DNA from 4 places in the Paenibacillus sp. FSL W7-1332 genome. Region 2 is predicted to be linked to each of the others. Evidence: riboswitches for the same ligand, from Rfam matches in the RefSeq annotation. Region 2 holds a riboswitch; each other region holds the start of a gene.
The links. Region 2 has a riboswitch for cyclic di-AMP ahead of MKX98_RS00495 (C40 family peptidase). Riboswitches for the same ligand answer to the same signal wherever they lie in the genome.
Positions count from the first base shown of each region.

Region 1: it holds a riboswitch for cyclic di-AMP, as region 2 does, so the genes downstream of both, MKX98_RS28635 (TrkH family potassium uptake protein) here and MKX98_RS00495 (C40 family peptidase) in region 2, are expected to answer to the same signal.
Region 3: it holds a riboswitch for cyclic di-AMP, as region 2 does, so the genes downstream of both, MKX98_RS02395 (hypothetical protein) here and MKX98_RS00495 (C40 family peptidase) in region 2, are expected to answer to the same signal.
Region 4: it holds a riboswitch for cyclic di-AMP, as region 2 does, so the genes downstream of both, MKX98_RS18530 (universal stress protein) here and MKX98_RS00495 (C40 family peptidase) in region 2, are expected to answer to the same signal.

Region 1 covers NZ_CP150209.1:6,306,491-6,314,135, reverse strand. Annotated here, with positions in the region: gene uvrC (excinuclease ABC subunit UvrC) at 1-529, shown strand, start outside; gene MKX98_RS28640 (type II CAAX endopeptidase family protein) at 501-2,192, opposite strand; cyclic di-AMP (ydaO/yuaA leader) riboswitch at 2,484-2,628, shown strand; gene MKX98_RS28635 (TrkH family potassium uptake protein) at 2,693-4,033, shown strand; gene MKX98_RS28630 (TrkA family potassium uptake protein) at 4,050-4,724, shown strand; gene MKX98_RS28625 (LysR family transcriptional regulator) at 4,761-5,678, opposite strand; gene MKX98_RS28620 (succinate dehydrogenase cytochrome b558 subunit) at 6,032-6,700, shown strand; gene sdhA (succinate dehydrogenase flavoprotein subunit) at 6,717-7,645, shown strand, end outside.
Region 2 covers NZ_CP150209.1:102,350-109,994, forward strand. Annotated here, with positions in the region: gene MKX98_RS00485 (GNAT family N-acetyltransferase) at 1-75, opposite strand, end outside; gene MKX98_RS00490 (C40 family peptidase) at 215-688, opposite strand; gene MKX98_RS00495 (C40 family peptidase) at 1,124-1,597, opposite strand; cyclic di-AMP (ydaO/yuaA leader) riboswitch at 1,601-1,740, opposite strand; gene MKX98_RS00500 (hypothetical protein) at 2,089-2,916, opposite strand; gene MKX98_RS00505 (M1 family metallopeptidase) at 2,928-4,919, opposite strand; gene MKX98_RS00510 (YwhD family protein) at 5,067-5,585, shown strand; gene MKX98_RS00515 (copper amine oxidase N-terminal domain-containing protein) at 5,687-6,856, opposite strand; gene MKX98_RS00520 (heavy metal translocating P-type ATPase) at 7,039-7,645, opposite strand, start outside.
Region 3 covers NZ_CP150209.1:557,131-564,775, reverse strand. Annotated here, with positions in the region: gene kdpA (potassium-transporting ATPase subunit KdpA) at 1-1,369, opposite strand, end outside; gene MKX98_RS02395 (hypothetical protein) at 1,629-2,039, opposite strand; cyclic di-AMP (ydaO/yuaA leader) riboswitch at 2,174-2,342, opposite strand; gene MKX98_RS02390 (hypothetical protein) at 3,026-3,490, shown strand; gene MKX98_RS02385 (proline dehydrogenase family protein) at 3,551-4,471, opposite strand; gene pruA (L-glutamate gamma-semialdehyde dehydrogenase) at 4,673-6,220, shown strand; gene MKX98_RS02375 (serine hydrolase) at 6,293-7,645, opposite strand, start outside.
Region 4 covers NZ_CP150209.1:4,154,766-4,162,410, reverse strand. Annotated here, with positions in the region: gene MKX98_RS18550 (SUMF1/EgtB/PvdO family nonheme iron enzyme) at 1-775, shown strand, start outside; gene MKX98_RS18545 (TetR/AcrR family transcriptional regulator) at 937-1,599, shown strand; gene MKX98_RS18540 (glycosyltransferase) at 1,596-2,855, shown strand; gene MKX98_RS18535 (TrkH family potassium uptake protein) at 2,936-4,231, opposite strand; gene MKX98_RS18530 (universal stress protein) at 4,379-5,080, opposite strand; cyclic di-AMP (ydaO/yuaA leader) riboswitch at 5,158-5,305, opposite strand; gene MKX98_RS18525 (TrkH family potassium uptake protein) at 5,481-6,845, shown strand; gene MKX98_RS18520 (cation:proton antiporter) at 6,967-7,645, opposite strand, start outside.

The sequences.
Region 1 (7,645 bases), 1.3 Mb from region 2:
CGTGCTGGGACCGGACGATTATGATACGATGCGTGAAGTCATCCGGCGGCGGTACGAGCGCGTCTTGAAGGAGAACTTGCCGCTTCCCGATCTGATTGTGGTGGATGGAGGGAAGGGACAGATTTCCGCCGCCATCGATGTACTTGAGAATGAGCTGGGGCTGTTTATCCCGGTTTGCGGGCTTGTGAAGGATGCCAAGCATAAAACAGCGCAGCTCATGGTCGGAGACCCGCCGGAGCCGGTTACGCTTCCCCGGGACAGCCAGGAGTTCTATTTGCTGCAGCGCATTCAGGATGAGGTTCACCGGTTTGCGATTTCTTTCCACCGCGAACAGCGCGGCAAATCGATGGTATCCTCCAAGCTGGATTCCATCCCGGGCATTGGAGAGAAGCGCCGCAAGCTGCTGTTAAAGCATTTTGGCTCAGTCAAAAAAATAAAAGAGGCTTCAGTCGAAGACTTCAAGCCCCTTTCAATCGGTGAGAAATTAGCAACGGAAATTCTTAAGGCACTTCGTGAGGAGGAGTCGTGACATACGGCTTCTCTTTTTTTGTTGGATTGAAACGGTAAATCGCATAGGCGACCATCGCCGGAAGCACCATGTAGAACGCACCCATCAGCAAGTTGCTGGTATCCTTGAGCAGGATCAGGCTAATGCCCATCAAGATGCTATTAAAGATGACGTGGGAGAACATAGCCGCCAAATACCCGTATTTCAAAAAGATGTAGCTGAACAGCAAGCCGATGATCACCAGTTCAATGGGCCGGGAAATTACAGGGTATATCGGATAGAGTGTATGCCCGAGCGCCCAAATGATCGAAGTGATCAAACTGGCTACGAACGTATTGCGGACGATCTTTTTCAGCATTTTGATCCCGAACAGTCGATAGACGGCCTCCTCGGATATCCCGGCCAGCCATGCCATCAGCGGGAAGAGCCAAGGATAGAGCATGTTGTAAGGCGATTGTGTGGCATCCGTGGTGGACCATGTATTCAAGGTCAGGCCCAGAACGACAAAGATAATGGATTGGACCCCAAGCAGGATGAAAGCCCACATATACCCCAGCTTCATGCTGTCCAGCACATAATGACCGTATCCGGGTTGTTTGGCGCGCGGCCATGGATTAAGCCCGTCTTCTTTGAGCCATAGCCCGCTGCCCCCGACAAGGGAGAAATAGAGCAGTGCGGAGAAGATGAGCGAATAGACCGCATAGAAGATCATCATCCCGAGTATGCCGGTTTGCGACATCCCCTCGGATTTGAAAACGGGAATCAGATTGTACGTATTCAGCATCTGAATGACAAACAGCAGCGCCGATAGGAAGAGGCCGCGCTTAAACGACGTGTAGGCTCTGGTCTTCACGCTGTACACAATCGCAAGAATGCCAAGGATGAGGGTGAACAGGCCATACCCTGCAAGCGTCAGCAGCGTGGCATCTTGGGTCTGCTTGTTGACATAGGCGGAATGGGCGGCCGGAACCGAAAAAGATGGCTCATAGGAGCGTAATTTCCCCTGCTCGAAGGTGAAACGGTGCTCCAATCTGGAGTCGCTGATCTTGGAATCCGGGTCCACATACCGGAGCTGGGGTTCCCCTTCCCGCGTGACCAGCTCCAGGTGCGACAGGTCATAACCCGCTCGCTGGAGCCAAGGCTCCGCAAGAGCTTGCTTCTCGGCTAATGACATGCCGTCCTCGACCACAAGCAGCATCTGTCTTTGTACATCGCCCTTGTTCAGCTCAATCCGGTCATAGCTGGAGCGGGCGTAATCGTACGAGAAGCCGACGATGCCTGAATTTTGCATGTGCACGTCCACATTGAGGGCATCGCCACCACCCGGCTTGCTGAAGCGAACGCGGTATACGTCATAGGGATATTTGGCTTCATAGGTTTTGTTGTATTCCGAAAGTCTCTTTTCCTTCGCCAGATATCCGTAAAGTTCCGATTTGGATTGATATGTAACCAGCGTGTCATCCGTTTTTGCAGCCGTAAACTGCAAAAACTCTTGAGCAAAGCTTGAAGCCGCTTGCCGAGCCTGCTCCTTGGATATGATATTCGGAGATGCCATCTCGGTAGAATCCGAATTCGTCGACGGAAACACCTGAAATAATAGGAACAGAATCAGGCCGACTGCGGCAGGCGCGATGAGCTGTTTCAGATTGGGCTTCAGCTTCAAGGGCTCTCTTGCACGATTCATGAAATTCCTCCTCTAAGAAAGTTGATACTCCCACGGGTATTCGATATGCCTGATTAAGAACGCATAGAGTCAATATAACATAGTTATGAAAGTCATAAGCAGCTTATCCCAATATCCGGAATAATGAAACAAATCGATGAAAATGAATGAAAGGTTTCGAAAACGTTAGAGAACCCCATGCTTGTATTCTTGAATATGCCCAATTCGCGCTCTTTTAAAGATTTTTTGGGTGAAAAACGGCATTGGGTTACGTACCGGATTGCGTTATAATCACATCATGCTTCAAGGAACCGAATATTCCAGCCGAATTTCGTACTGAAAATGGGGGAACCATGTAATTGGGGTGAATTTCATTATTCCTAGAATAATGAATAGGGCGACCTGTGAAAATGCCCGAATCCGTCAGCTAACCTCGTAGGCTGCAGCACAGGAACCAGACCGTAAAGGGCACTGCGTTTTCCAGTGTCTTTTTTTCTTGATTTTTTTAAGAAGGTGACCGATTGAACTCTAAATTGAACTGGCTCAGGTTGTCTCCGCCGCAGATTCTCGTGCTTGGTTTCGCGGCTATTATTTTCATCGGGACGGCGCTGTTAATGCTGCCGATATCCACAAGTACAGGTGAACCGCTGGAATTTATCGATGCCTTGTTCACTTCGACATCGGCAACTTGCGTAACGGGGCTGGTTGTGGTGGATACAGGAACGACATTCAGCTCCTTCGGACAGATCGTGATCATGCTGCTGATTCAGATCGGCGGGCTCGGTTTCATGACGATGGCCACTTTGTTTGCCTTGGCTCTCAAAAGGCGCATATCGCTCAAGGATCGCCTCATTCTGCAGGAAGCGATGAATCAGTCCTCGATGGAAGGAATCGTAAGGCTGATTCGCAGAGTACTCCTGTACTCCCTGATCATCGAGGCCTGCGGTGCCTTGATTCTATCGATCCGCTGGGCGTTTGATATGCCGATCGGCCGAGCGATTTATTATGGCGTTTTTCATGCGGTCACGATGTTTAACAACGCCGGTTTCGATTTGTTTGGCGATTTTCGGAGTTTGACCGGGTATGTCTATGATCCTGTAGTCAACGTTGTCGTGATGTTTTTGATCGTCTCGGGCGGCATCGGTTTTATCGTATTATCCGATCTGATTGATTTCCGGAAACAGCGGAGACTTTCCTTGCACTCCAAAGTAGTGCTCACCATGACGGCTACCTTGCTGCTGGTTGGATTTATCGTCATTCTTATTTTTGAATTCACCAATCCGAGGACGCTCGGCTCCCTGAATTGGGGCGGAAAATTCTTCGGCGCATTATTCCAATCCGTAACGCCGCGTACAGCTGGCGCGAATACTATAGATATTACGGGGCTTAGACAGGCCACGCAATTTTTTATCGTTATTCTGATGTTTATCGGAGCATCCCCAGGGTCAACCGGGGGTGGTATCAAAACAACAACCTTTACCATTATGGTGGGGGCGGTCATCGCCATGATGCGCGGGCGTGAAGACATCGTCATGTTCCGTTATCGCCTGGCCCAGGAGCGGGTGCTGAAGGCACTGACCATTGCATTACTGGCACTGCTGCTCGTTCTAACCGTATCGATGATTCTGTCGACGACAGAGGAAGGGGATTTCCTGGAGATTTTATTCGAAACGACATCCGCCTTCGGTACGGTGGGTCTCTCCATGGGCCTAACGCCCGATCTGACGGTGTTCGGCAAGGTTTTGATCAGCATTACGATGTTTGCAGGACGATTGGGGCCGTTGACGCTTGCTTATGCACTGGGGCCGAAAAAGGGTAAAGAATTATATCGTCATCCGGAAGGCAAAATGATTATTGGATAAGGAGTACTGGAGAGACATGAAACCAAAGCAATTTGCAATCATCGGTTTGGGACGATTTGGCGCCAGCCTGGCGCTTGAACTGATGGAACAAGGATATGAGGTGCTCGGCATCGACCGAAATGAAGAGGTTGTCGAGGATATGAGCGAGCTGCTGACACACACGGTGGTAGCGGATGCTACCGATGAAGAGGTGCTTAAATCGCTCGGTATTCGTAACTTCGACTGCGGCATTGTTGCGATCGGAAACGATATTCAGATGAGCATCTTATCCGCCATCTTGTTGAAAGAGCTTGGTGTCGCCATGGTCGTTGCCAAGGCGATTTCGGTGCTGCACGGCCGGGCGCTGGAGAAGCTGGGCGTCGACCGGGTGATCTTTCCGGAACGGGATATGGGAATCCGGGTAGCTCACCAGCTTGTCACGCCCAATCTGCTTGACTATATCGAATTATCCAAGGACTATCTGATTGTGGAGATGACGGTCACGGACTGCATGGACGGAAAAACGCTTAGCGAGCTCAATACGAGGGTTCGTTACGGTGTCAGCGTGGTGGCCCTGAATAAACAATCCGGCATCATCGTAGCGCCGACAGCCATGGATGTGGTGAACTCCGGCGACATTATGGTCGTTATCGGCTCCAATGATAATGTGGATCGCTTTGAGTCTGAGGTCGTGAATATGCTCGAAAAATAAATACAGAAGAAAAAAACCTGACGGTCATGCATATCGTCAGGTTTTCTTCATTTTGTCCTCCTCCAGCTTACGGAATAGAATTTCCGTTTCGTCAATCCAGCGGCTGGCCGCCTTGCTTAAATCCGAAGCTTGGCCGTAGATCAGCGAAGTCGTCCGCCGGGTTTCAATGAGGGCCGGAATATGAATGTCGACAAGCCCGTTGTCGGATAACAGCTGCGGCCTGAGATAGGATTTGGGCAGAAGTGCGGCCGCCTTGCAGGTCGGGATGAGCCTGACGATCGCTTCGAAGGAGTCGATCTCCATCCGGATATCCGGCATTATGCCCCAGCGGTGGAACAGGTCATCCGTCAGCTTGCGGTACCAGGTTCCAGTCGAGAAAATGATCATCGGCAAGCCTTGAAGCTGCTCGATTCCAACATCCTCGAGCTCCGCCAGCGGATGTGAAGAAGGGATGACAAGCTCCAGATGGTCATCAAACAACGGGATGCAGTTTAATCCGGGCTGGTTGATGGAGGAGGCGACAATGCCGACATCGACGCGTTTATCTCTTACATAAGAAACGATCTCATGGGTCTTGCCGGTAATCAGTTTGATTTCGGCCGCGGGATGACGCTCCATGAATGCGTTAACGAGCGGGGGCAAGGTGGTCTGAAGGGTGGTCAGGCTGGCCCCCAGGTTGATCGAGATCTGATCCCCCTCCCGGTAATGGGCTAACGTCTGCATGAATTTGATCTGCTGCTGCCGCTGCTCCAGGGCAAAGATGTACACAATCTGTCCGATGGAGGTAAGCTCCAGCCGTTTGCCCCGGCGGTTGAACAGCTGCAGCCCAAGCTGGTCCTCCAGCTTGGCTATTTTCCGGGATAGGGCTGGCTGGGACAAGTTAAGCAGCTTGGAGGCCTGGTTTATGCTGGATTGCTCTACAACGACGGCGAACATGTCCAGTTCTTCGAACATGGAATTCCTCCTATATAAAATAGACATGCGTGCAAAACATTGCTTATGCGTATAGATTATAACGATTAATAATTATATTGCAATTCCATTATAAGAAAAAAAGGAGTAACATGAAACATGACACAAGTTGTTCACACGATTGCCGAAATCGGCAGCTTTTTGTCGTTGCAACGGTTTAATGCTAGTTCATAAAGGTCGGTTTAGATGCCGAGTGGCTTCCTGATTCACTTCGTGATCAAAAGCGGGCTTTTTGAACAACCTCCTTTAGGACGGACAGGGTAAGTGTAATTGTTCTGAAAATAGGAAAGATTGAAAATGAAAACGCTGCACATTGGAAAGGGGAACGTCAACTGATGAAAGGGTATTATTCCAGAAAGCTGCATTCTTTACTCGGTGTCATACCGCTTGGAGCATTTTTGCTCAGCCATATGATTTCCAACTTTAAGGCTTTCGAGGGTGGAAAGGAAGGCTTCGCAAGCGCGGTCCATTTTTTGAACAGCATGCCGCTGGTATTTTTCCTCGAGCTGTTCCTGATCTGGCTGCCACTGCTATATCATGGCGTCTACGGGTTATACATTGCTTACCAGGCGAATAACAACGTGGGCAATTACAACTATGAACGGAACATCCGCTTTACCATCCAACGGATCACCGGCGTTATTACGTTCGTTTTTGTTATCTGGCATATGTACGATACGCGTTTCCAAATCATGATCGGCAAAATCACGCATGACGATTTGGGCGCCACGATGCACGGCATCATGAACAATCCGGTTCTGTTTGCTCTGTACGTCATCGGCGTTGTTTCCGCAACCTTCCATTTCGCTAACGGCCTGTGGGCGTTCCTCGTCAGCTGGGGCATTACCGTCGGTCCGCGCGCGCAGAAGGTATCCACTTACATCTGCATGGGCTTGTTCGTATTGATGAGCGTGCTGTTTGTTCTTGCTATGACAGCATTCCGCGGCTCCGAATTCCAGGCGGCGACGGCAGCGATCGATGTAGTTAAGACAGTCTTAAGTTAAGGGGAGTGAACGAAAAATGGCATCTAATATTATTGTAGTGGGCGGCGGCCTCGCTGGGCTGATGGCAACCATCAAAGCGGCAGAAGCAGGAGCTCACGTTCATCTATTCTCACTTGTACCTGTTAAACGCTCTCACTCCGTGTGTGCGCAAGGCGGCATCAATGGAGCCGTGAATACGAAAGGTGAGGGCGACTCTCCTTGGGAGCATTTTGACGATACGGTGTACGGCGGCGACTTCCTTGCGAATCAGCCTCCGGTCAAAGCGATGTGCGAAGCGGCACCGGGCATTATCCACTTGATGGACCGCATGGGCGTTATGTTTAACCGTACGCCGGAAGGACTGCTCGATTTCCGTCGCTTTGGCGGAACGAAGCGTCACCGGACTGCGTTTGCCGGCGCAACGACCGGACAACAGCTGCTCTATGCGCTTGATGAGCAGGTTCGCCGCTGGGAAACCGCGGGTCTTGTGACCAAGTATGAGAACTGGGAGTTCCTGAATGCGATCATCGACGACGAAGGCGTGTGCCGCGGTATCGCTGCTCAGGATCTGCGCTCGATGGAGATCAAGTCGTTCAAAGCTGAAGCTGTCATTCTCGCAAGCGGTGGTCCTGGTATTATTTTCGGAAAAACGACCAACTCGGTGATCAACACGGGAACAGCGGCCAGTGCCGTTTATCAGCAAGGCGTTCATTATGCCAACGGCGAGTTCATCCAGATTCACCCGACAGCCATTCCAGGCGATGACAAGCTCCGCTTGATGTCGGAATCGGCACGCGGTGAAGGCGGACGGATCTGGACCTATAAAGACGGCAAGCCATGGTACTTCCTCGAAGAGAAATACCCAGCTTACGGAAACTTGGTGCCGCGCGACATCGCTACGCGTGAAATCTTCTCCGTCTGCGTCGATATGGGACTTGGCATCAATGGCGAGAACATGGTCTACCT
Region 2 (7,645 bases):
GGCCCAGGCGCATATCTCTTCGGCGTGCTCTTCACGCATGACTACGGTGTGAAATGTAATCGGTGTGGCATCCATTTGCGAAGTCCTCCTATCGTCTGCATAAATAATAACCATATTACGAGCATCCAGGTTGCATCAAAAAAGCCCGCCAAAGAGAGGTAAGGGCTCCTTTAACGGGCAAGCATTATGTATAGGGAAGATTAGCCTCTATATCTTAGGATGATTCACCGACCGACTCTTCATACTTATCATCGCTCATGATACGCTTTGCACCCACGTACCGCTGATCGTAGTAATCCTCTGCCAGGCGGTTGATAACCACGCCGCGGTTAGAGGAAGCATGGGCGAATTTGCCATCGCCGACATAAATGCCGACGTGGGAGATGCCCTGCCCCGATGTGTTGAAGAACACCAAATCGCCAGCGCGCAGCTCCTTACGGGACACGCTTGTCCCCATGTCGAATTGAGAGCCGGATTGATGCGGGAGCTTCAGACCGAGTTTAGCATAAACATACATGGTGAAGCCGGAACAGTCAAAACCGCTCGTGGTTGTACCACCGTAGCTGTATCTTGTACCCAGAACCTTATCGATTTCCTGATCCAGCGCATGATCAGCAAAGACGCTGCCAACGCCCAAAGTGAACAACAGCGTGATATTTAGGGCTGCTGTCGATAATGTTTTCTTCAGCATGGAAAGCTCCTTTTCGATGCCGCGAGGCATAGCCATCTATATATTAAAGCACTTACATTAATGACAAAGTTGTTACTGCGTCCATTCTATCAGACAGCAAGCGAGATTGGCAATTATTTCTTGGTGAATTTCGCTATTTTTCAATAGCATTAGCTGTCGAAGCACCAAGGAAAATCAATATTTTTCCAAAATGGGTGTTTAATGAAGGGAGAGAAGGGTATATAAAGGATAGATGATGTGAAGACATGGCGAAGTGAAGTGAAATTGTATAATAAATTTTATTTTTTTTCGAAAAGCGGGAACTTTTTTGCTGTCCTGAACGTTATAAAGGTATACACACAATCAACAAAAGAAAAAAGCCGCTGGATGAGATCGGCACAATCTCATAAACCCAGGGCTTTCTTGTAAGAGTAAATCAATTAAGTTCCAACATTAATTGTAGTTCACAGCTACAGATTTGTACGTATTCTGACTCATAATTCTTTTAGCGCCTACATATCGGTTAGCGTAATAGCTCTGGCTCAGCGGACTGATAATGACACCGCGCGAAGATGAAGAATGAGCGAATTTGCCGCTCCCGACATAAATACCCACATGAGATACACCTCTACCGGATGTGTTGAAGAACACGAGATCGCCAGCTTTCAGGTTGCTCTTGGATACGGCCGTACCTACTTTGTATTGAGCTGCAGACGTGCGGGGCAGGCTAAGACCAAGCTTCTTGTAAACATAGCTGGTGAATCCGGAGCAGTCAAATCCATTCGTTGTAGTTCCACCTGTTTTGTAAGAAACACCAATGGCTGGTTTGATTGCAGTATTTAATTTGGAATCGGCGAAAGCGCTTCCGGTCCCTAATGTGAGTGCGAGTGCGAGGCCTAGAGAAACAGCCGTTAACTTCTTATTCAAAACAAAAGCTCCTTCCATTGCCTGCGAGGTTAGCTTAAGGGTTCGGTTGAAGGTCCCCTATGATCCCTCTCTTGCGAGATCAATTCACCCAAAACGGATCCCCCGCTTCCCATATCGTTATGGGAATTCGGCTCCTTGAAATGTTGATGAACCCATTCATTGACGTTTGACGTTCCAACATAGTTAGCGAATTACAACGTTCCTACATAAAAGTTACAATAAAGATGACAAAGTTGTTACTAACATATTCGTTATTTTAGCAGAGTATTAACAATTTGGCAAACGAGGAAACATTATTTTTAAACAAAAAAACCTGTCCCCATCTTGAGGGAACAGGTTTTTTTGTAATTTGGCGTTCAGAAATTTGTAATATAGAGGATAAATGAACTCTTATTCTCTGTAAAATCTAGCGCGGGATAGAAACGTGTCGCTTCTGATTACAGCTTATTCACGAGCGTGTTTCATTATTTTAGGGTGACGAATTGTAACCATTAAGGATGCTGTGAGGAGGAATCTCTCCACAAATGATATTGAGCGGACATTGCCCAAATTTGGAAAAGTCCATTCAGGAAATAAGAGGCCTGCTGAATAATTAAGCCGATCAACCCGGCCCAGAAGAGCGAGGCCGAGCTCAGGAGCAGCAGAATGATACAGGCGGATCCGCCGATGGTGATGGATAACAGCATTGCTGTGCCCAAGCGGCGGAAGAGCGCATGGATAGAGCTGATCATGCTGGAATCGCCGGTACGGCCAAATTGCATATAGAGCAATAACAGGCGGATCAGATAGGCGTACAAGAACCAGCCAGCTGCATAGGGCAGTGCATGAAGCAGCAGTACAGGCTCCTGAATTCCATTCAGCAGAATCGGGAGGATCTTGGGCAGAATCCAGTAACCGGGTGCGAAGGTGAGAATAAGCTCAACCAGATAGAATAGCGTTACGGGTTTCCACAGTTTCCGCATGCCAGTGAAGAAGAATAAACCGCGCTCGCCCTTGGCTTCCTGGTGAAGGTTGTAGAAGATGCCGGCCCGAATGAGCGGGGTGAGGATCATCCGGATCAGGAGCAAACCGGCCAAAAGCCATCCGTAAGTGTGTACTGTGCTGCTCAAGGACAGGCTCATCTCGCCCTCGTAGAAGAATAAAAGACGGCTGAGCTCGTTAGGGGCGGAATCCGGATATCGCATCAGAAGGGGGACGACTGCCGATTTTACGAGTCGGTACAGGCAATATCCCCACAGCAAACGGTATAAGAAGAGCAGAATCGTGACGTATAGCTGGTCTTTAACACTGATCCACCCTTGGCCTGCGTAACTTTTCATGTGCTCCCCCCTCACCATGACAGGCTGCCGAACAGCGTCTCCACAAGCTTGGTAATACTGAGATTCCAGCGTGTAACCACCGTCGGATCCATTCCTGCCTTCATATAGTTATTAATGTGTTTATTCTCCAGGACGATGGAGTACTTCGGATCAACCATGGCCCAGGCGAGCGGAGAGCTGTATTCCAGGGTGTAAGCCACTTTGCCGTCTTTGCCGCTCCAGGTTCGTTCCACCGTTTTGCCGTCCTCAAAGGCGAACACGATCGGCACATCGGTGATATCCCCGTCCTTGCTCGTAATCTGGACCGTGGACTCATACCGAGGATTTTCAGCCGTGCCTTTATTTTTGGTTTTGATCACGTCGATGGCGACATCCGCCATCTGGCTTCCATATACATATTGGTCAAAATACGACTGCCAGGACGTTTTGCTTACTTGCTCGACGACTTTCTGAAAGTCAGATGTGGTTGGATGCTTGAACCGGTATTTCTGGGCATAGGTATGCATAATCTTGCCCATCATCTGTGGACCGACCTGCCGTTCGATGCCTTGCAGCACCAGCTTGCCCCTCGTATATACATTCAGTGCGTAGTTTTCGTGAGAGCTGTATTTCCAGGATTCCATCTTCAGCGGTGCAGGGGAAGTAATGGATGCTCCCTGAGCCGCCGTATTGGAGGTAATACCGTATTCTTTTTCCATCACTCGTTCTTCTGCATAGGTTGCAAAGGCCTCGTCCAGCCACGCTTCCTCAAATTCGTTACTTGCAATCATTCCGTAAAAATATTGATGGGCGATCTCATGAATAACGGTCCGCTCCAGTTCATATCCCGGCGAATCGTTCTTGGCACCGAAGGCTGTGACCAGCGTCGGGTATTCCATGCCGCCTGCACCGTTGCCCGATTCAGGCGGAACGACGATGGACAACGTGGAGTACGGATAGGTTCCGTACCATTTTCCAAACGAAGCGAGTGCCGACTTGGCGGCATCAAAGTAACGCTCTTTTAAGTCTTTATGGGCTGGATCGAGATACAGCTTGATGCGGACGCCAGGTACGCCTGGTGCGGAGAATGCTTCTTCTGCCGTGACAAAGTTTGGCGATGCCGACCAGGCAAAATCATGTACGTCATCCGCGTAAAACTGATAAATTTTTTCCCCGTTTGATTTTTGGGCAGGCTTGGTAGGGAATCCGGTCGCGGCGACAATGTAATTTTCGGGCACTCGAATGCGAACGCTGTAAATGCCGAAGTTGGAATAGAATTCGGAGTTGCCGTGGTATTGATGAAGATTCCAGCCTTCCTCTGCTCTTCCGCGAAGACCGGCCGGTTCATAGACCGAAATTTTCGGAAACCATTGGCCAGCCATGATAAAATTCTCGGTGGTTCCCATGCGGGCAAATATTTTGGGAAGCTCGACCTCGAACTCCAAATGAATGGTAACACTCTCCCCGCTCTTGATGGGTTTAGGCAACCTTAGCTTGGCAAGGCTGTGATCCTTGATGTTGCCGTCGTCAGGTTGAACAAATTGAAGGCGATGGGTCAGGGCCAGTCCTTCGGTTGTTTTCACGCTGGTAATGGTCATGGAGCCGTATCCGTCATCTGGCATGGGATCGGAACGAAGCCTGCCGCCCGATTCCTTCATAAAAGTCGTGTCATTGGAAGCAAAAGCATTGGGATACAGATGAAAGTACAGCTCGTTTACGCTTTTTTTGCCTGGATGAGTCCAAGTGAGTGTCTGTTTGCCCTTAAGCTTGTTCTCCTCAGGCTCGTACCGAACATCCATATGATATTCCACCAGCCGGTCGCTCAAGGCCGGAGCAGGAATATTAGGCTGCACCTTAGGCGGTGAGAGCGGGGCCTTCTCCACGGCAGAGGCGGAGGGCTTGCCCGCATTTGGGGCAAGAGCAGACGCTGAGGACCCTGGATTCAGAAATATCGGCATCGATCCTGCAAGCAAACCTAGGGCAAGCAGGGATGATAGAAAGACTTTGGCACGTGGTGGGACCATATCGAACAACCTCCCGTTGACAAGCATCTAGTGCATGTATATGTTTGCTTTTGGGGGATTATTAGTTAAAATAAAATTATTGGGACATGGTTATCAATTTAGCAGCTGATACGTAAGCATCGGCTCTGATATAGGAGGTCGGCAGCAGTGGAGAATGAAGAGCAGAAGCAGGGTGCGAAGAAACCGATTGCTTTGAATATTATTAATAGCAAGAGTAAGCATAAAGGGTTTGGATCAGGCTCCATCGATCTGAACAGTCTGTCACCCGTCATTATCGATAATGGCGAGGCCCGAGTGGATATTGGGGCCATGCATGCCAAGAGTAAGGTGGAGAAGGGTATCCGTTTCAGCATGAACCGGGATGAAGTGCCCAATGGACGACAGGTATGGATCGTGTGGGTGGCTGTAGATCGTACGGCGGAAGGACAGCATTATGCAGGCATGACCGCCTGTGAAATGTGGATCGACCAGGAGGCCCGTCGCGGCTGGAAGATCCTCGCCGATCATGTGAATAAAATGGATGCGGCGATGAAGCGCAAGATCATTCTGGATGGTCTTGGCGACGTCGAGAAGAAGGCACTGCGCGAGCTGCTGATTTCGCGTAACGAGGAATGGTGGAATGCATCGCCAGAGGAATTCAGGGAAGCTCTTCAGACAGCGGAATGATACAATAAATTAAAGCAGCCTTTCCAAAAAGGACGAACATGAAGAAGACCGGTTGGATTCGTAAATGAATCCGGCCGGTCTTCTACTTATTTGCATATCGATTAGAATGGAAGGGTGTAGGTCAGCTTTTCTTTTTGATCGAGAAACGGATTGTTGTATTGGAACGTCAGCTTGCCGCCGGCATATCCGAGATACGTAAGGCCGTCACCAATGAAGCCCACCTCATTCGGCGGCATTTCCTCTATGACCTTGATAGTTTCCTCGTCCAGAAGCTCAGGATAGATAAGCTCGGCTGTCTTGCCAGTCGGATGGACGATATACAGGGTCGCCTTCGTGTATGGTCGGACGAGCAGGAAGTCCTGTTCAATCGCTTCTACGATAAAACTATCCTTTACTCCCGTGAGCGCGGTCAGGTCATAAGTTTTGACCGTTTTGCCCATCGGATGAACCAGCTCAAGCGTACTGCCGTTCATCATGGCAATATTGCCTTTGTAGCTGAATTGGTCCGGATGGTAGTTGATCCCGGCAAAATTGGAATGATTGGTTTTGGATAGCTTCAGGATTTTCTTGTCCTGAATGAGCACCCGGTATCTTCCCTCATGAATATGAGGTTCGCCGTAATAATTGGACAAGTCGACCACGTAGGTAGTGCTATTGATGCGATGTGCGCTTAAGCTGACTTGATCGATCTCCTCAACCGGGATTATACCAACTTGGGCTGGCGTGGATCCGGCTTTACCCATCGAGAGCATACCATTCTCGCGATTTACCCAGAACAGCATATTGGCCTTGGAAGCATAGGCGTATTTTGACCAAGCATCAAAGGTCGTTCTAAGCCCGGATTTGCTGTCATATTTCAGAGGGATGCCGAAAGCTTTGGTAATCAGACTGGCTGGAACATAAGTCACGCCTTTCTTCACGACCGGAGCCGCCTCAAGCTTGAGAGGGGTCCCCTTGGCATTGACTGCGCGCGACTGTCCGATGATAATGCGAACAGACTGTGTCGGGCTGTTAATATACAGCTCTTTTTTTCCCGGGATCGTCAACTGCAGCTGCAGTTGTTCGGAAACTTCCTTCAATGGAATGAATACGACGCCTTTATTCGTATAAGGTTTATGTTTCACGTCCAGCGTGCTCCATTTTGCCTTGCTCTGTGATGTGGAAGCTGCTGCCGCATGGGCAGAAATCGTTGCGAGCGATGAGGACGTAAGCAATAAAGACATGGCTATGGATGCGGTACCTGCTAATTTGATGAGTTGCACGGATTTCATATCAGTTCCTCCTTATGTTTTACACTCCCGCCTATATAAACGACTAAATAATGGGAAATGTTTCACCCTATCGCAAAATCATGTAAAAATTGATATATGCTTATGGCGTAAGATCAGAGCTAGTGGCCAAATGACGAACTAAAAAACCGGAGCTGCCCTGAAGGGGCGAGGCTCCGGTTATATTAATATCCTGATTTCAGCTCCTGATCCTTGCCAAGCAGGATGGTGAGACCAAGCAAGGTAACGATAATGGTGGCGCCCATGTCCGATATGATTGCAATCCACAGGGTCAGCCAACCCGGGATCGTTAGCAGCAAAGCAATGGCCTTCAGCGACAAGGAAAGCCCGATATTCCACTTGATAATCTGATTGACCCGTCTTGCGGTTTTGATGGCCCCCGGCAGCTTGCCAAGGTGATCCTGCATCAATACAACGTCGGCGGTTTCTATGGCACTGTCAGTCCCTTTTCCCATCGCGATACCCAGATCGGCAGCGGCCAATGCAGGGGCGTCGTTAATACCATCGCCAACCATGCCGGTTTTTTTGCGGGAAGAAAGCTCCTTGATTTTGGCAACCTTCTGTTCCGGCAGGAGGCTTGCGAATACCCGAGCTACACCGGATTGTTTCGCGATGGCCTGTGCGGACTGCTCATGGTCGCCTGTCAGCATGACCGTATCCGTGATACCGGCCTCGTGAAGCTTGCGGACGACGGTTGCCGTCTCCGGTCTGATCTCGTCGGCAAGGCCGAACTGGCCTAATACGCGATCCTCGCTTACAGCAGCAACAATC
Region 3 (7,645 bases), 450 kb from region 2:
ATACCTGCGAGATGCCATGAAAGCCCGCATGGGCAATGCCCGCCTGCCCCGCATCCGTCATCAGCGCAAGTGCGGTCGGAGCCAGAATGATCAATGGATGCACCAGGATAACAACCGCAATTAGCTTCATCTCCCGCGCCTCTATTTTTCTCCCTAGAAATTCGGGTGTTCGGCCAACCATAAGACCAGCCAGGAATACTGCCAATATCGCATACATGAGCATGTTCATCAGCCCGACGCCTTTTCCGCCAAAAACGGAGTTCAGCATCATCAGGGATAGCGGCGTAATCCCGCCAAGCGGCGTGAGCGTATCATGCATGTTGTTGACCGACCCGGTCGTGGCCGCAGTCGTCACCGTGGTGAACAGGGAGGACTGGGCGATCCCGAACCGGACCTCCTTGCCCTCCATGCTGCCTTGGGAGGTATCCATGCCCAGCCGGTTCAGCGCCGGATTGCCGTTCGTTTCAGCCGCATAGTTCAAGGACAGGAATCCGATAAACAAGGTCATCATTACCGAGAAAATAATCCAGCCCTGCTTACGGCTCTTCGCGAACAAACCAAATGTGTAAGGAAGCGCCGCCCCGAGGCTCCACATGCACAGGATCTCGATCACATTGGTCAGCGGGGACGGGTTCTCGAACGGATGCGCCGAGTTGGCCCCCATAAACCCGCCCCCATTGGTGCCCAGATGCTTGATCGATTCCAGCGCAGCCACCGGTCCCACCGCTATTTGCTGCTCGCTTCCTTGAAGCGTCGTGACGCTGAGCGTAGGCTGCAAAGTCTGCGGCACCTGCAGCGCAACCAGTACCATCGCAATGATAAATGCGGCCGGGATAAACACCCGGGTGTGGGCTTTGACGAAATCTTCAAAAAAGTTGCCGACGGTTGTACCCTTGCTGGTCACCGCCCGGATAAACGCAATCGCCACGCATAGCCCGGTCGCCGCGGACGCGAACATCATCATCGTAATGACGGCCATCTGGGCCATATAGGATAATCCCGACTCCCCGCTGTAATGCTGGAGATTCGTATTCGTCATAAAGCTGATGATCGTATTGAACGACAAGGTCGATTCCATATTGTCGATACCGTTCGGGTTGAAGGGCAATACTCTCTGTATCCGCAGAATCAAATACCCCGCCGCGACGAGCACGATATTCGTTATCACAAAGCTGACGGCATACCCTTTCCATGTCATTCCCTTGCGTTCTTTGAACCCAATCAGTGCGAAGATCGGTTTCTCCAACCAGGAGAACCATTTATCCGTTCCATTCCCCTCATTGCGAAACACCTGATATAGATAAGTTCCGAGCGGCTTTACCAGCAGCACCAGAACGAGTATAACGATGGCAATTTGTAAAATGCCCATGACGAATGCCTTCCTCCTTCAGCTGTTTCCCTAGAATTTTTCAGGATGAATCAGCGCGTAAATCAAATATAGAAAAATAAAGAGCGTGCATATTAAAATGATCATCACAACTAATCCACCTCCGGTTCCGAAACCACGCGTCCGCACCAGAACATAAACAGCATGAGCAGTCCGTAGGTTCCTCCCAAGATAAGCACCATATATAAATCCTGCATGAATACAACCTCCTAAAACCTCATGGTCACATCAGCCAAGACGCTTAGCTGACAATGGATGAAATCAGGAAGGATACCTGATGATGGTTCGTATGAAGCACCACATCGGCACCCAGTCCCTTGTATATCAATCGTGGATTGCTGGAATGGGTAATCACATAAATCGACTCCGTCGTCCATGTCCGGCAGATCCGTAAATAGCGGCAGCACAGGTTCAAGCTGCTCTCGAACAAATACACCTTGCTGACGGGAAACTCGGGAATGATCCAGGTTTGTTCATCCCTTGTATCGATAACAATCATGTTGGTGCAGCCTAGTTCCCGCAGCCTCTCCTGCTCAACCCGGTTGTTGGCTATGGCCGCAAACGAAATGTCCATATAGATCAACTGGCGGATAAATTCTTCCCCGGCCTTGTTAGGCGCGGATACCAGGATAAACTCCTGCGGTTTCTCCATCTTTATTTCTCCTCCTAAAAAGTTCAGAAAGAGAAGACAACAACAAAGAAGCCTGGGGAAAGAGAAGAACTCTTCCCGCAGGCTTCTTCATCAGAACACGGTGAAATACACCGTGGCCCAAGTCCACGACAATCGTTGCCTCTCTCGATACGCTTACGAGGTTAGCTGACGGATTCGGGCGTGAGAGTCGCCCTACCCATAGACCGTTATCTTGTCCATGGGATTCACCCCTGAGAGATCAAGTTTATCTCCCGACTGGTTCCCCCGTTCCTTTTCCATTCAAGGACTCAGCGAAAATTAAAAACGAGTAGCATGTTATTCTATTAGCGATTGACTAACATTCAGGCCCGGCAAAACAGCACAGCATCAGGTTCGAGCGGTGAGAGTCGCATCATCCTGCATTTCCAGCGAAGGCCCATGGTGCCCTCGCCCGAGATTCGATCCATAAAGAACCCGGCAGCTCCCACACAGCCTTTAGGTCTTCATGGAACGGCTGCCCGTATGCCTGCTGCCGATGTCCGTCAATTCATAGTTCGTATCATACGTCCGGCCTTACAGGAAGTAAATGTGAGCAGAAACACGTGGGGCGTTATGTCGAACAGGATCTGTCCGGTTTCGCTCCATTATCTCTTGAATCCTGCTCTATACTATGTATTTCTCTTGTTTTCTTGTATTTATCGCAATCTATCGAGATACCGAGATTTTGCCATGATAATAGATGACACAACCGAATGTACGCGTTTTCTTTTACGGTTTTCATCGATTTTCGGAATGTATCCGTCCAATATGGCCATTTACTTTTAGATTCCTCCGGCGTATGATTCATCCATCATTCGAAACACTCGTTTACGCTGAGCTCCCGAGCCTTAAGCGAAGCGGCCACTGTAGCAGGGCCACTAACGATAAATAGGCCTGGAGAGCGGGGTTACTCTGCTCATCAGGCCTTTTTGCCGTGCATATAACATTCCTATAAAGGAGCGCAGATCATGACGAAACTCATCGAGGCCGCACTGGCTCCCGTCATCGAAACCGCATCGCCTGCATTAAATGCAGAGCTCATCCGCTGCATGGAGATATTTCGTTTCGACCGGGGCTCGGCTGAACGCTTTATCCCCTGGAGCGACCGAGATTGGAACTGCGGGTTGTTCAAAATCAGCTGCAAAGACGCGGCCGGGTATGCCGAATATGCCCTGCCAAGCACAAGAGAATTCGCGGATCTGATCCGCTGGGCATCCGTCTTTACGAGGCTGAGAGGTATGCCCGTGACCGAGGCCATTCGCTATGCCCAGAAGCAGCAGCAGTGGGGATCCGCACGAATGCAGCTCGCCGTATCGGCCCTCGCCGATCTGGAGGCCAATCTGCAACAGCACATCACCCGTATGCGGTTAGGCAGCCTGCCGCTGGAGCGTTCCTTCCTGATGGACTGCTCGGAGGCATATTATTCCTTCTAGGACAGCTGCTAGAAAGAGCTACCGTTCTCTCTCCATTGCAATTGGTTGTTTTCCCCCCGCTCACTTGAACATATTCTTGAGCACCATCATCAGGTTGGCCGGCTTCTCTGCCAGCCGCCGGGTGAAATACGGGTACCACATCGTTCCGTAGGGCATATAACACCGGATACGGTAGCCGTCCTGTGCCAGGGCAGCCTGATCGTTCATCCTCAGTCCGTACAGCATCTGAAATTCATAGTCCTGTTTGTCTATGCGGCTCTGCTCGGCAAACACCTTCACCCAGTCGATGATGTTGTCGTCGTGCGAAGCAATCGCGACGTAGGCTCCCTGATCAAAATGCATTTTGATCAACTTCTTATAGTTGTCAATGACCTCCCGCTTCTGCTGAAAGGCGATGGTTCCCGGCTCTTTGTACGCCCCCTTGACCAACCGCAGATTTACGCCGGCATGCATCAAATTCTTGACGTCCTCCTCCGTACGGAACAAGTAGGCTTGCATTACGGTCCCCACGTTGGTCAGCCCCTCCTTATGGAGCCGCAGCGTCATATCAATCGTCGCCTGGGTGTACGGCGAATCCTCCATATCCAGACGAACGAAATTGCGGTGCTCTTTCGCCTTTTTCACCACCATTTTGATGTTCTCGTACGCCTTCTCCAGATCCAGCGCCATGCCCATCTGCGTCGGTTTCAGCGATACGTTCGACTGCACTCCACGCCTCGCGATCCCTTCCACCAGCTTCAAATATTCCTCCCGATACCCGGCTGCTTCGTCCAGCGTCCGGATGCCCTCCCCCAGATGGTCCAGCGTGACAAGAATGCCCTTCGCGTTCAGCCTCTCGATTTCATCCAGCGCCTCATCCAAGGTATCGCCGGCAATGAATCGGCCCGCCAATTTCCGGCCGTACTTGATCGACAACCATTTCACGAGTTTATTGCTGGACACCGTCAGGATCACTTTGCGGTAAAGCTCGGTTCCGTCCATGCGCGCGCCCCCTCTGCAAGGTAAACCAAAAATGCACTCTATCTAACTCATATGCAAAAATCATGACGGCATGCAGGAAGACATACATATCTTACATAGAGGTTTTCACCAGGAGTTCCTAACCATGCCACCATGACGCATTCGCAGCTGGACCATTGGCCAGAAGCTTCGATTCATATCATGTTAAGGAGGGGCCTCCCCATGCGAGCATCTTTTCGGAACGAACCATTTATGGACTTCAACAACGAATGGAACAACAAGTTATACGACGCGGCGTTATCCGGGGTCGAAGCCGAGCTTGGCCAATCGTACCCGCTGGTCATCGGCGGTGCCAAAATCCATACGGAGCGCACCGCAAATTCGGTCAATCCGGCGCGCAAACGCCAAGTCATCGGCGTCGTGTCCCAGGCGGATACCGAGCTTGCCGAACAAGCCATTCAGACGGCAGCGCGTACCTTTGAGACGTGGAAGCACACCGAGCCGAGCGAACGGGCACGCTATCTGTTCAAAGCCGCGGCGATCATGCGGCGGCGCAAGCTCGAGTTCTCCGCGCTCATGACTCTCGAAGCCGGCAAGACGCGTGCCGAAGCCGACGCCGATACGGCCGAGGCGATCGATTTCATGGAATTCTATGCACGCGAAATGCAGCGCCTGAGCGCGCCCCAGCCGCTGACGGTCCACGAGGAGGAAGAGAATCATCTCTATTACATCCCGCTTGGCGTCGGCATCGTCATTCCGCCGTGGAACTTCCCGCTCGCGATTATGGCCGGCATGACAACGGCTGCCATCGTCTCCGGCAACACCGTTGTGCTGAAGCCAGCCAGCACCACCCCGGTCATAGCCGCTAAATTCGTAGAGCTACTGGAAGAGGTCAGCCTGCCTCCGGGCGTCGTTAATTTCCTGCCTGGCCCGGGTCAGGAAGTGGGCGACTATTTGGTGGATCACCCATTGACCAGATTTATCAGCTTTACGGGGTCACGCGAGGTCGGACTGCGGATTCAGGAACGCGCGGCCAAGACGCAGCCGGGGCAACGATGGATTAAGCGCGTCATCGCCGAAATGGGCGGGAAAGACGCAATCATCGTGGACAACGAAGCCGATTTGGAGCTCGCGGCGGACGCGATTGCCGCTTCCGCATTCGGCTTCTCCGGTCAGAAATGCTCTGCCTGCTCCAGAGCCATCGTGCACGAGGACGTCTATGATATCGTGCTGCAGAAGGTGATCGACCGCTCCAAGAAGCTGGTGATCGGAAGCCCCTCCAATGCCGAGGCTCAGGTAGGACCCGTCATCGACGATAAGGCGTACCGTAAAATTCTCGACTATATCGAAATCGGGAAAAGCGAAGGTAGGCTGGTGCTTGGCGGTTTTCCCGGCGATCCGGAGGGGTATTTCATACAGCCGACGATCTTCGCGGACGTTGCCAGCACCGCCCGTATTTCCCAGGAGGAAATCTTTGGTCCGGTCGTGGCCTTCACGAAGGCAGCCTCCTTCGACGAAGCGATCCGATTCGCCAACAATACCGATTATGGGCTGACCGGCGCGGTGATCTCGAACAACCGCGCGCACCTGGAGCAAGCCCGGCGCGACTTCCATGTCGGCAACCTGTATTTGAACCGGAAATGCACCGGCGCCTTGGTGGGCATCCACCCGTTCGGCGGCTTCAATATGTCCGGGACCGACTCCAAAGCCGGCGGGCGTGACTACCTGCTCCTGTTTACACAGGCGAAGGCGGTGTCGGAGCGATTCTGATTACGACATGTAAAGAAACCTCTCCATGACAATGGAGAGGTTTCTTTATGTACAGCGATTCTTTTACCGGCTTTACGCCTTAACCTTGCCCTTAATCTCCCGGACCACCTTGCCCTCGAACGATTGATTCATCCAGTACGCAAGATGAATGCCTTCCTCACCAAAGGTGCATTCCGTGGTTAAGTAGAATGGCGTCTCTGTCAGTCGGATGGTCAGCTTCAACGTCCGCTCATCCTTCCAGGTCATGGAGGCAGCATATTCATTATCCCCCATCATCATCAGCTTCGTGGTTCCCGTCTTCCACGCGTTGCGACCACAGACAACCGAATTGACGCCGTGTTCCCCCTCAAGCTCCATTACCGCGCCGTCTTCTTCAAACCGGACGGAGAACGAACGCAGCTTCGCCTCATTCTCTTCGAGATCATAGACGATCCCGGTGACGTCCTTCTCGACCGGGGATGCCGCCTCTTCGCTTGGCGGATCCAGCTTCAGCGCTTGCAGCATTCCAGTAAGAGAAGCCTCCGCTCCGGTGTCGGTCGGCAGCGCATCAGGCCTCATCGAAGGTTGCAGATGCTCCCATGCTTCATCTAGCACGGCCTGCATGTCCCCAAGGCCGGAGGTAATCGCTATGACCGCATCCTGCTCCGGCAGCACGACGCAGAATTGTCCGAATGCGCCGTCGCCGCGGTAAGCCCCGTGTCGGCACATCCAGAATTGATAGCCGTACCCTTCGGTCCAATCCGAAGAGGAATCCGCAGGTCCGTTGGATATCTGTTTGGAGGTCGCCTCCTCGATCCACGCCTCCGGGATCAGCCGCTGGCCTTCCCATACGCCCTTCTGAAGATAAAGCTGGCCGAACTTGGCAATGTCCTCGGTCTTCAGCTTAAGTCCCCATCCGCCGGTGTTGATTCCCTGCGGACAGCTTTCCCATGTGGCTCCATGAATGCCAAGCGGGTCGAACAGGCGAGGCTGCAAATAATCCAGCAGCGTGATGCCGGTAACCTTCTGCAGAATGGCCGAAAGCATGTACGTCGCTGCGCTGTTATATACAAAGTGGGTACCGGGCTCATGCTCTACCGCTTGTTTAAGAAAGTCGGCCGCCCAAATATCGGACGGCATGGCAGGCTCCTGCGCATGTCCGGTCCCCATGATAAGCAAGTCGCGTATCGTCATCGCGGACAGATTCGGGGAGGGATCTTCAGGAGCGTATTCCGGAAAGAAGCCGATCACCCGGTCCTCCAGCGCAATCTGTCCCTCTTGGGCGAGCAGTCCGATCGCCGTAGAAGTAAAGCTCTTGCTTAACGAGAACAGCATATGCGGTTTGTCCGCCTGATACGGCTTCCACCAGCCTTCCGCCACGACATGTCCATGCCGTACCAGCATGAAGCTGTGGAGTTCAAGCTCCTTTTCCTGAATCGATCGGAT
Region 4 (7,645 bases), 3.5 Mb from region 2:
GCCTGAAAAGAAGGATGATTTGGTATTGGTGAAAGGCGGGACCTTTAAGAACAACCAGTCTAACTATGCCGATAAAAAAGAAGCCATATCGAACTTTTACATCGGCAAATATGAGGTCACCCAAAAAGAGTGGGTGGAAGTAATGGGCAGTAATCCATCTGCATTCAAAGGCGATCATTTGCCGGTAGAAATGGTGAGCTGGTATGACGTTGTGGAGTATTGTAATCAAAGAAGTATCCAGGAGGGCTTGAATCCGTATTACAACATAGACAAGGTGAAAAAGGATGCGAATAATAAGAACGATAACGATGATATCAAATGGACCGTCACGATCAATGAGGGAGCTAACGGTTACCGGTTGCCTACAGAAGCGGAATGGGAATACGCTGCGGGCGGAGGTCAGAATAGCAAGGGTTACATGTATAGCGGAAGCAATAATGCCGATGAGGTCGCATGGTATTGGAAAAACGCCGGAGACAAATACCTATCTGGGGATTGGAACTGGCCTATCATAGAGAGCAATCAGAATCAAACAAAATCGATCGGTACCCAGAAACCCAACGAGTTAGGAATTTACGATATGTCTGGAAACGTAAGGGAATGGTGCTGGGACTGGCACGGCGAATTGGATAGTCCAAGCGGTTCCTTCCGGGTAGTGAAGGGCGGCGGTTGGATCGGCGACGTTACCAACAACGAGATATCCTTCCGAGGGAAGTTCGATCCCAATGGCTTTGGCCCCGATCAAGGTTTTCGTGTCGTTCGCGGAGAAATATGACATTATGTTGTCATGTTTCTTTTTTTATTCCGGACTTAGTTTGTGAAGTTGGTGTTTATCCGTGAGTCTTACCGCAAGGTGGCCGCTGATTTCCTGGCTTGATGCAAGCAAGTCACCACACTATTGACCAGGTGGTCAATGTGTAATACAATTTGGTCAAAATGATATTGACCAGGTGGTCAATCGGTGGGGTGGCGTACAAACCAATGGAGCCAGATAAAAAACAAACCATTTTGCAAGCAGCTTTAGTGGAGTTTTATCACAAGGGCTATGAAGGAGCTTCAACCAATCAAATTACCAAAGCAGCTGGCGTATCCAAAGGAATTTTGTTTCATTATTTTTCGGATAAAAGAACGTTGTATTTAACGGTGGTGGATGAATGCTTAAAGCATTACTACCATTCACTGACTTCGTCACCTATGGATCTCTCCGAGGATCTGTTTCAGGCGATAGAGCAATTATCTCAAAAAAAGATGGATGTATTTAAAAGTGACCCCATCAGGTTTGGATTTATGGCTAAAACATTTCTGATTATGCCGGAAGAGCTGAAAGCGGATCTTCTGCTCAAACAACAACAGATGAACAAGGAGTCCATACACCTCCTGGCAAGCAGGATCGATCAGAGCCGTTTTAGGGAAGGAATCGATCCCAAGCAAGCAATCGAATTCGTATTGCTTTCCCTTGAATCTCTAATTACGAAGCAAATGACCAAACGGTACGACGAGAAATCTACAGGAGAACTCGAGGCAAGTGCGGCTTTAGACACGAAACCCTATTTGGACATATTAAGGTACGGCATTTATCGTAAGGAGGGAAAAGAGTGAAAATAAAGTTGCTCACCATCGGAACAAGGGGAGATGTACAGCCGTTCATTGCCCTTGCCCGAGGTCTCCAGAACAACGGACATGACGTGGTTATATGCACATCGCAGGATTTCGAAGGCTTCGTTCGAGGGCATGGTGTCGGTTTCGCGCCAATACAGGCAAATATTATGAAACTAGCCCAATCTGCAGAAGGGAAACGCATGCTGGGCAGCAATCCCTTCGAGATTATGAAGCAGATGAAAAAGCTTATATATCCTATGATGCAGCAAATGCTCGATGACCTGTGGACCGCTTCTCAAGATGCGGACTGCCTCATCTACCATCCCAAAGCATTCGCTGGATATGATATTGCCCAAAAGCTGAATATTCCCGTATTTGCGGCCCATCCAATTCCGATCATTGCACCGACAGGCGCTTTCACCAATCCCATTTTACCTTTCACCTTCAGGAATCGATGGTTAAATGAAAAAAGCTATCATCTCAACCGTTTCATGCTGTTATCCTTCAAAAAATTGTTGAATACATGGAGAAGAGATACGTTACATTTACCTCCACGAAGTCTATTCTCCGATGATCTGCACGTAAATGGACGCGATATTCCGGTGCTTTACGGTTGCAGTCCTTCGATTATTCCATTTGATCCGAAATGGAAGGATCGCGTCTGTATGGAGGGGTTTTGGTTTCTGGAAGATACCGATTGGGACCCACCAAGGGAGTTGGAGTCTTTTATCGCGTCAGGATCCCCGCCAATTGTTATCAGTTATAGCAGCATGCCTCTAAAGCATCCGGACCATGTGCTCGAGATGACTATGCAGGCTTTACGACAAACGGGGCAACGCGGCATCATTCTGGTTGGCTGGAGTGGAATGCAAGTATCCGGTAATGGGGCCGAGAACATCCTGTGTATACAGGAAGCACCGCATGCATGGCTGTTTCCGCGAGCTGCAGGCGTTATTCATCATGGTGGAGCAGGGACGACAGCGGCCGTTTTGAGAGCAGGTAAGCCGATGACCATATCCCCGTTCAATGCGGATCAACCCTTCTGGGCCAAGCGTATGTATGAGCTAGGTGTATCGACAAAGCCGATTCCTGAAAAATCAATGTCAGTAGCCAGTTTGGCTGAGCGAATAGCGGAGCTAACCAGTCATTCAACATTGACAGCCAATGTAATGGCACTGTCAGATAAAATTTCAGAGGAGAGAGGTGTTGATCGAACTGTAGATTTTATTGAGAGACGGCTACACCATCACTTTTGAGAGAATTCCTTTAACAAGGGATATGTGTCCAAAAGTTAAGGTGTTAATGGACAAGAAAATTCTTGATTGGGAACCCTGAGTTACCCAATCAAGATATGATCTTCCGCATAACCAATTTTGGATGTGCGTTTTTTCTGAGCCAATGCGTAAGCCAGTGTTAAGGGACCCAGACGACCGGCAAACATCGTTATCGTTACAATGACTTTCCCTACGGGGGACAATTCACTTGTCAATCCCATCGACAAACCGGTGGTGCTAAATGCTGATGTCGCTTCAAACAACACTTCCAAGAAGTGTTCTTCGAGCATACCTTCGGAGATGGTCAGCAACAGGGAAACGCCCAGCACGACCACCAAAGAACTCATGACAACCGCCAGGGCGCGCATGACGGTTTCTCCTGCTATTTTGCGTTTGAAGGCATGGATTTGACCGCCCCCGCGAAAGGTTTGAATCGTAGCTAGGATGAGTACAACAAGCGTATTGATCTTAATACCGCCGCCTGTTCCTCCGGAAGCAGCACCGATGAACATCAGAATAATAATGAAAAACTGAGAAGCCGCCAGCATGCTACCGATATCTATCGTGTTAAACCCCGAGCTTCGAGGCGTTATGCCTTGGAAAAAAGCAGCCAGCACTTGTTCGCTTTCGCTCAATTGGCCAAAGGTTGACGGATTCCAGCTCTCTAAAAAGTATATAAATAGAAAACCGAGCAGGGACAGCGTTCCTGTTCCGACTAGGACAACCTTGGAGTGAAGCGAAAGCTTCTTCCATGAACGTTTTTGGAATACATCCACAATGACGATATAGCCGAGGCCTCCAATGATAAATAGCAGGACAATCGTAATATTGACGATCGGATCGCCGACAAAGGGAGAAAGGCTGTCAGACCACAGGGCAAATCCGGCATTGTTGAATGCCGAAACGGAATGGAAAAGTGCGTAGTAGGCTGCCTGTCCCCACCCGACGTCCTGTTGCCAACGGAGCGTAAGGACAATCGTAGCCAAGGCTTCAAACGCGAATGCAATGAGTACCATATACATGGATAATTTAACCAAACCTTGTGCCGAGGTCGAATGCGTGGTTTGCTGAATAATCATTCGTTGCTTCAAGCCAATCCTTTTCCCCAGAACAATGGCAACCATAACGCCAAAGGTCATAAAGCCGAGCCCGCCAATTTGAATCAAGATCATGATAATGACTTGTCCAAAAGTTGAAAAAACACTACCGGTATCCAAGACAACGAGCCCGTTTACGCATATTGCTGAGGTGGCTGTAAATAAAGCATCCAGCAGACCAATTGACCTCCCGGTGGAGGAAGAGTAGGGCAGCGCGAGCAATGTGGTCCCGATTATTATTAAAGTGAAAAAGACAAGCATGACGAGTTGAGGGGGACTCATATTTTTTTTAAGCTTGTTGATAAACAACTCCATTGTGTCAGGAGCGGAATGTTGTGTATTTCGATCTTTTGAATTCATAAATGTTCTTCTCACAAGTTCCACCCCCATTCTTTATTGATCGCCGGGTTAATCAAAGAATTTTCTGTTTTGGAAAAAAGACGACTCTACCACTTTTCCGTGACTTATTTTCAAATATTGGATCTCGTGGTCTGTTTTTATTTTCAGCAAGCCGGTGTCAAAATCGGTATTTAACTCTTTGAAAAATAGACCTTCGGCTATTGGATCGCCCCCGGATTCCTTACCGCCAAGCAGATAATGAGAACCCTCCCTGAACACAGTGACTCGAATTCCCCGTTCATGGGTGTCAGTCATTTGATCATCCATCCTTTGAACCGCTACAATGTGCAAATCCGTTTCGCCGATCTGGTTTAGGAGTTCGTTGACAAACGAACCACGCGTAATTTCTTGCCACCGCGTTTGACCGGATTGTCCGATGATTAGCTGGGTAATTTGATGATTCTTGGCGGTTTCCGCTATGATTTCCGAAGCTTTGCGATCTTCATTCGTTTTGACAATGAAGGTTGCCCCATACTCGTCGCATTTCATTTGCCACTCAGCCATATACCTTTCTTGTGCCTGATCTAACTCATCTTCACGCAAGGGTATAACGCTCAACACAAACAGGGGACACTGAAGAAGTCTGGCTAATTCGCCACCTCGACGGATGAGACGTTCTCCGTTTGGACCGTAATACACGCATACCAGTATCTTTTCATTGTTAAGCAGAATAATCATTCCTTTCTTTTCTAAACACAACAGCTTTAACAAAAAAGGCCTGGAGGCAGAGAAAAATCTGCTTCTAGGCCTTGGCTGTACGGATCATGGACAAGTCAAAGTAGTAAGAGTGTTCTTTCCCAAGACGCTGACGAGGTTAGCTGTCGGATTCGGGATTGAGAGTTCCCGTTCCTTCTTATCCAGAAAGAATTCACCCCTAAAGCTTAGTCGCTTTGTTGGTTCCCCCGTTCCTCATAGAGGATTAAGCATTCATGCGTATGAAATTTATCGTAATAAATATTATGCTAAAACATGCTGAAAGTAAACAGTTAGCGATCAGTCAACAACATCATATCATTGGATTGCAGCAAAAATTATGCTTTGCTATGGTATATACTACGCAAAGAAGTCTACGGGGTTTCATGGTCTGTCGTATCTGAAAGGGGAAAATAGGATGGCTAAAGGCAAATCGGAGCCGCTAAAATCATTAAAACAGTTTAACCTATCATCTTCACGTCTGATCCTTCTTGGTTTCGCCGCACCGATTGTAATCGGCGCGATCTTGTTAGCCTTGCCCATATCATCGTCATCAGGTGAAGGTGTAGGTTGGTTAAACGCTTTGTTCACCTCAACATCTGCAGTGTGCGTAACCGGATTGGCCGTAGTGGATACAGGAACCGACTTTTCCCTTTTTGGTCAAATCATGATCATGTGCCTGATTCAAGTCGGCGGTCTTGGTTTCATGACCTTCGGAGTTTTGATCGCCGTTGTGCTTGGAAAGAAAATTGGACTGAAAAATCGACTGCTCCTCCAAGAATCCACTAACGCATTATCAACGCAAGGCGTAGTGAGGCTATCGCTAGGTATTTTTCTGATTGCGCTCATTATCGAGTTCGTCGGAGCAGCCTTGTTAATTGTTCGTTGGGAGGAGGAACTGGGCTTGGGGCAAGCTATTTATTATGGGGTGTTCCACTCCATCTCATCATTTAATAACGCTGGCTTCAGTCTTTGGTCAGACAGTTTGAGCCGGTATGTGGGAGACCCGCTGGTCAACATCGTCATCACCCTGCTTTTTATCATTGGTGGGCTTGGATTTACTGTTGTTCTGGACTTATGGAAGCATAGAAGGTGGAATAAGCTGTCCCTTCATTCAAGAATCGTTTTGTCGACTTCAGCATGTCTATGTTTAGCCGGGTTTATCGTAATTTTCATTATTGAGTTGTTCAACTCCCGTACGTTCGGCTCTTTGAGCTGGGGAGAGCGAGTATGGGCGGCTTATTTTCAAGGCGTGGTGACTCGTACGGCCGGGTTTAATACCATCGACATAGCCGCGATGATGACGACTTCTCAGTTTTTCATGATTTTCCTCATGTTTATCGGTGCTTCCTCCGGATCCACGGGAGGCGGGATCAAAACCAATACATTTGCCGTGCTGTTATTCACATTGATTAGTATTATTAAGGGGAAGCAGGACGTGCAGTTGTTAAATCGACGCATCCCCCAATCGATTATCCTCCGATCCATAGCCGTCATGGTGATCTCAGTGAGCGTTGTGATTGTTGCTACATTCTTGTTAACCATAAGCGAGCATAGCTTGCAAAAGGACTTTATGGAAGTTCTGTTCGAAGTGACCTCAGCCTTCGGCACCGTTGGCCTATCGATGGGATTGACGCCTGAGCTGTCTCCTTTTGGTAAAGGAGTCATCATTTTGACCATGTACATCGGCAGACTCGGCCCCTTAACGCTGGCCTTCGCGCTGTCGCAAAGAGTAGTCAAACAAAAGTACCGGTTGCCTGAAGAGAAAGTGCTTATTGGTTAAGAGTGGTCGATCTGCAAATCGGGATACGAAAAAATAAGGTTCAGCTGGAGTCGTTTAATTCGATCTCCGGGGCTGAACCTTATACTCGTTTTATGTTCTGTTTTGCTTATACGGAGGGTTCTTACATATCTGCCCCGTCTTTTTCCTTCACGGGGCTGGCTAATCCAAACTTCTTAACCAAAGGTTTGATGGTTAACCCCTGAACGAGAAGTGAGAAAAGGACAACGCTAAAGGTGAGAACGAGTATATCATCGCGTTCGTCGAAGGTTGGGGGCAAGCTTAAGGCGAGAGCGATTGACAAGCTGCCCTTTAACCCTCCCCAATTCAAAACCACCTTCCATGAAGATGGGAAGGATTTCAGGAAGTACAAGCTTACGTAGACGGCCAATGTTCTTCCGAGTAGAACGATAAGAATGGCTGCTCCGATTAACGCCCACTTGTCCGCGAAGTTAATATGCTTGATTTCTAGACCGATCATTAAAAAAATCAATGAATTTGCGATTAACGTGATGACGTCCCAGAACGAATTAATATTCATCTTGGTTGTATCCGACATCCCGATGCGCGCTCCGTAACTGCCAAAAATCAAGCCGCCCACGACAACGGCAATGACGCCAGATACATGGAAATGTTCGGCAATAAAGAAACTTCCGAAGAACAGGAGCATGGAGAAAGCTATCTCCAGCGGATAATCATCATAGAAGCGAATGAGCTGTGAGAACAGATATCCTAACACGCCTCCAACAGCGATACCGCCAATACTAAACTTCAAAAAGAGCAATACACCGCTGCCTATTCCC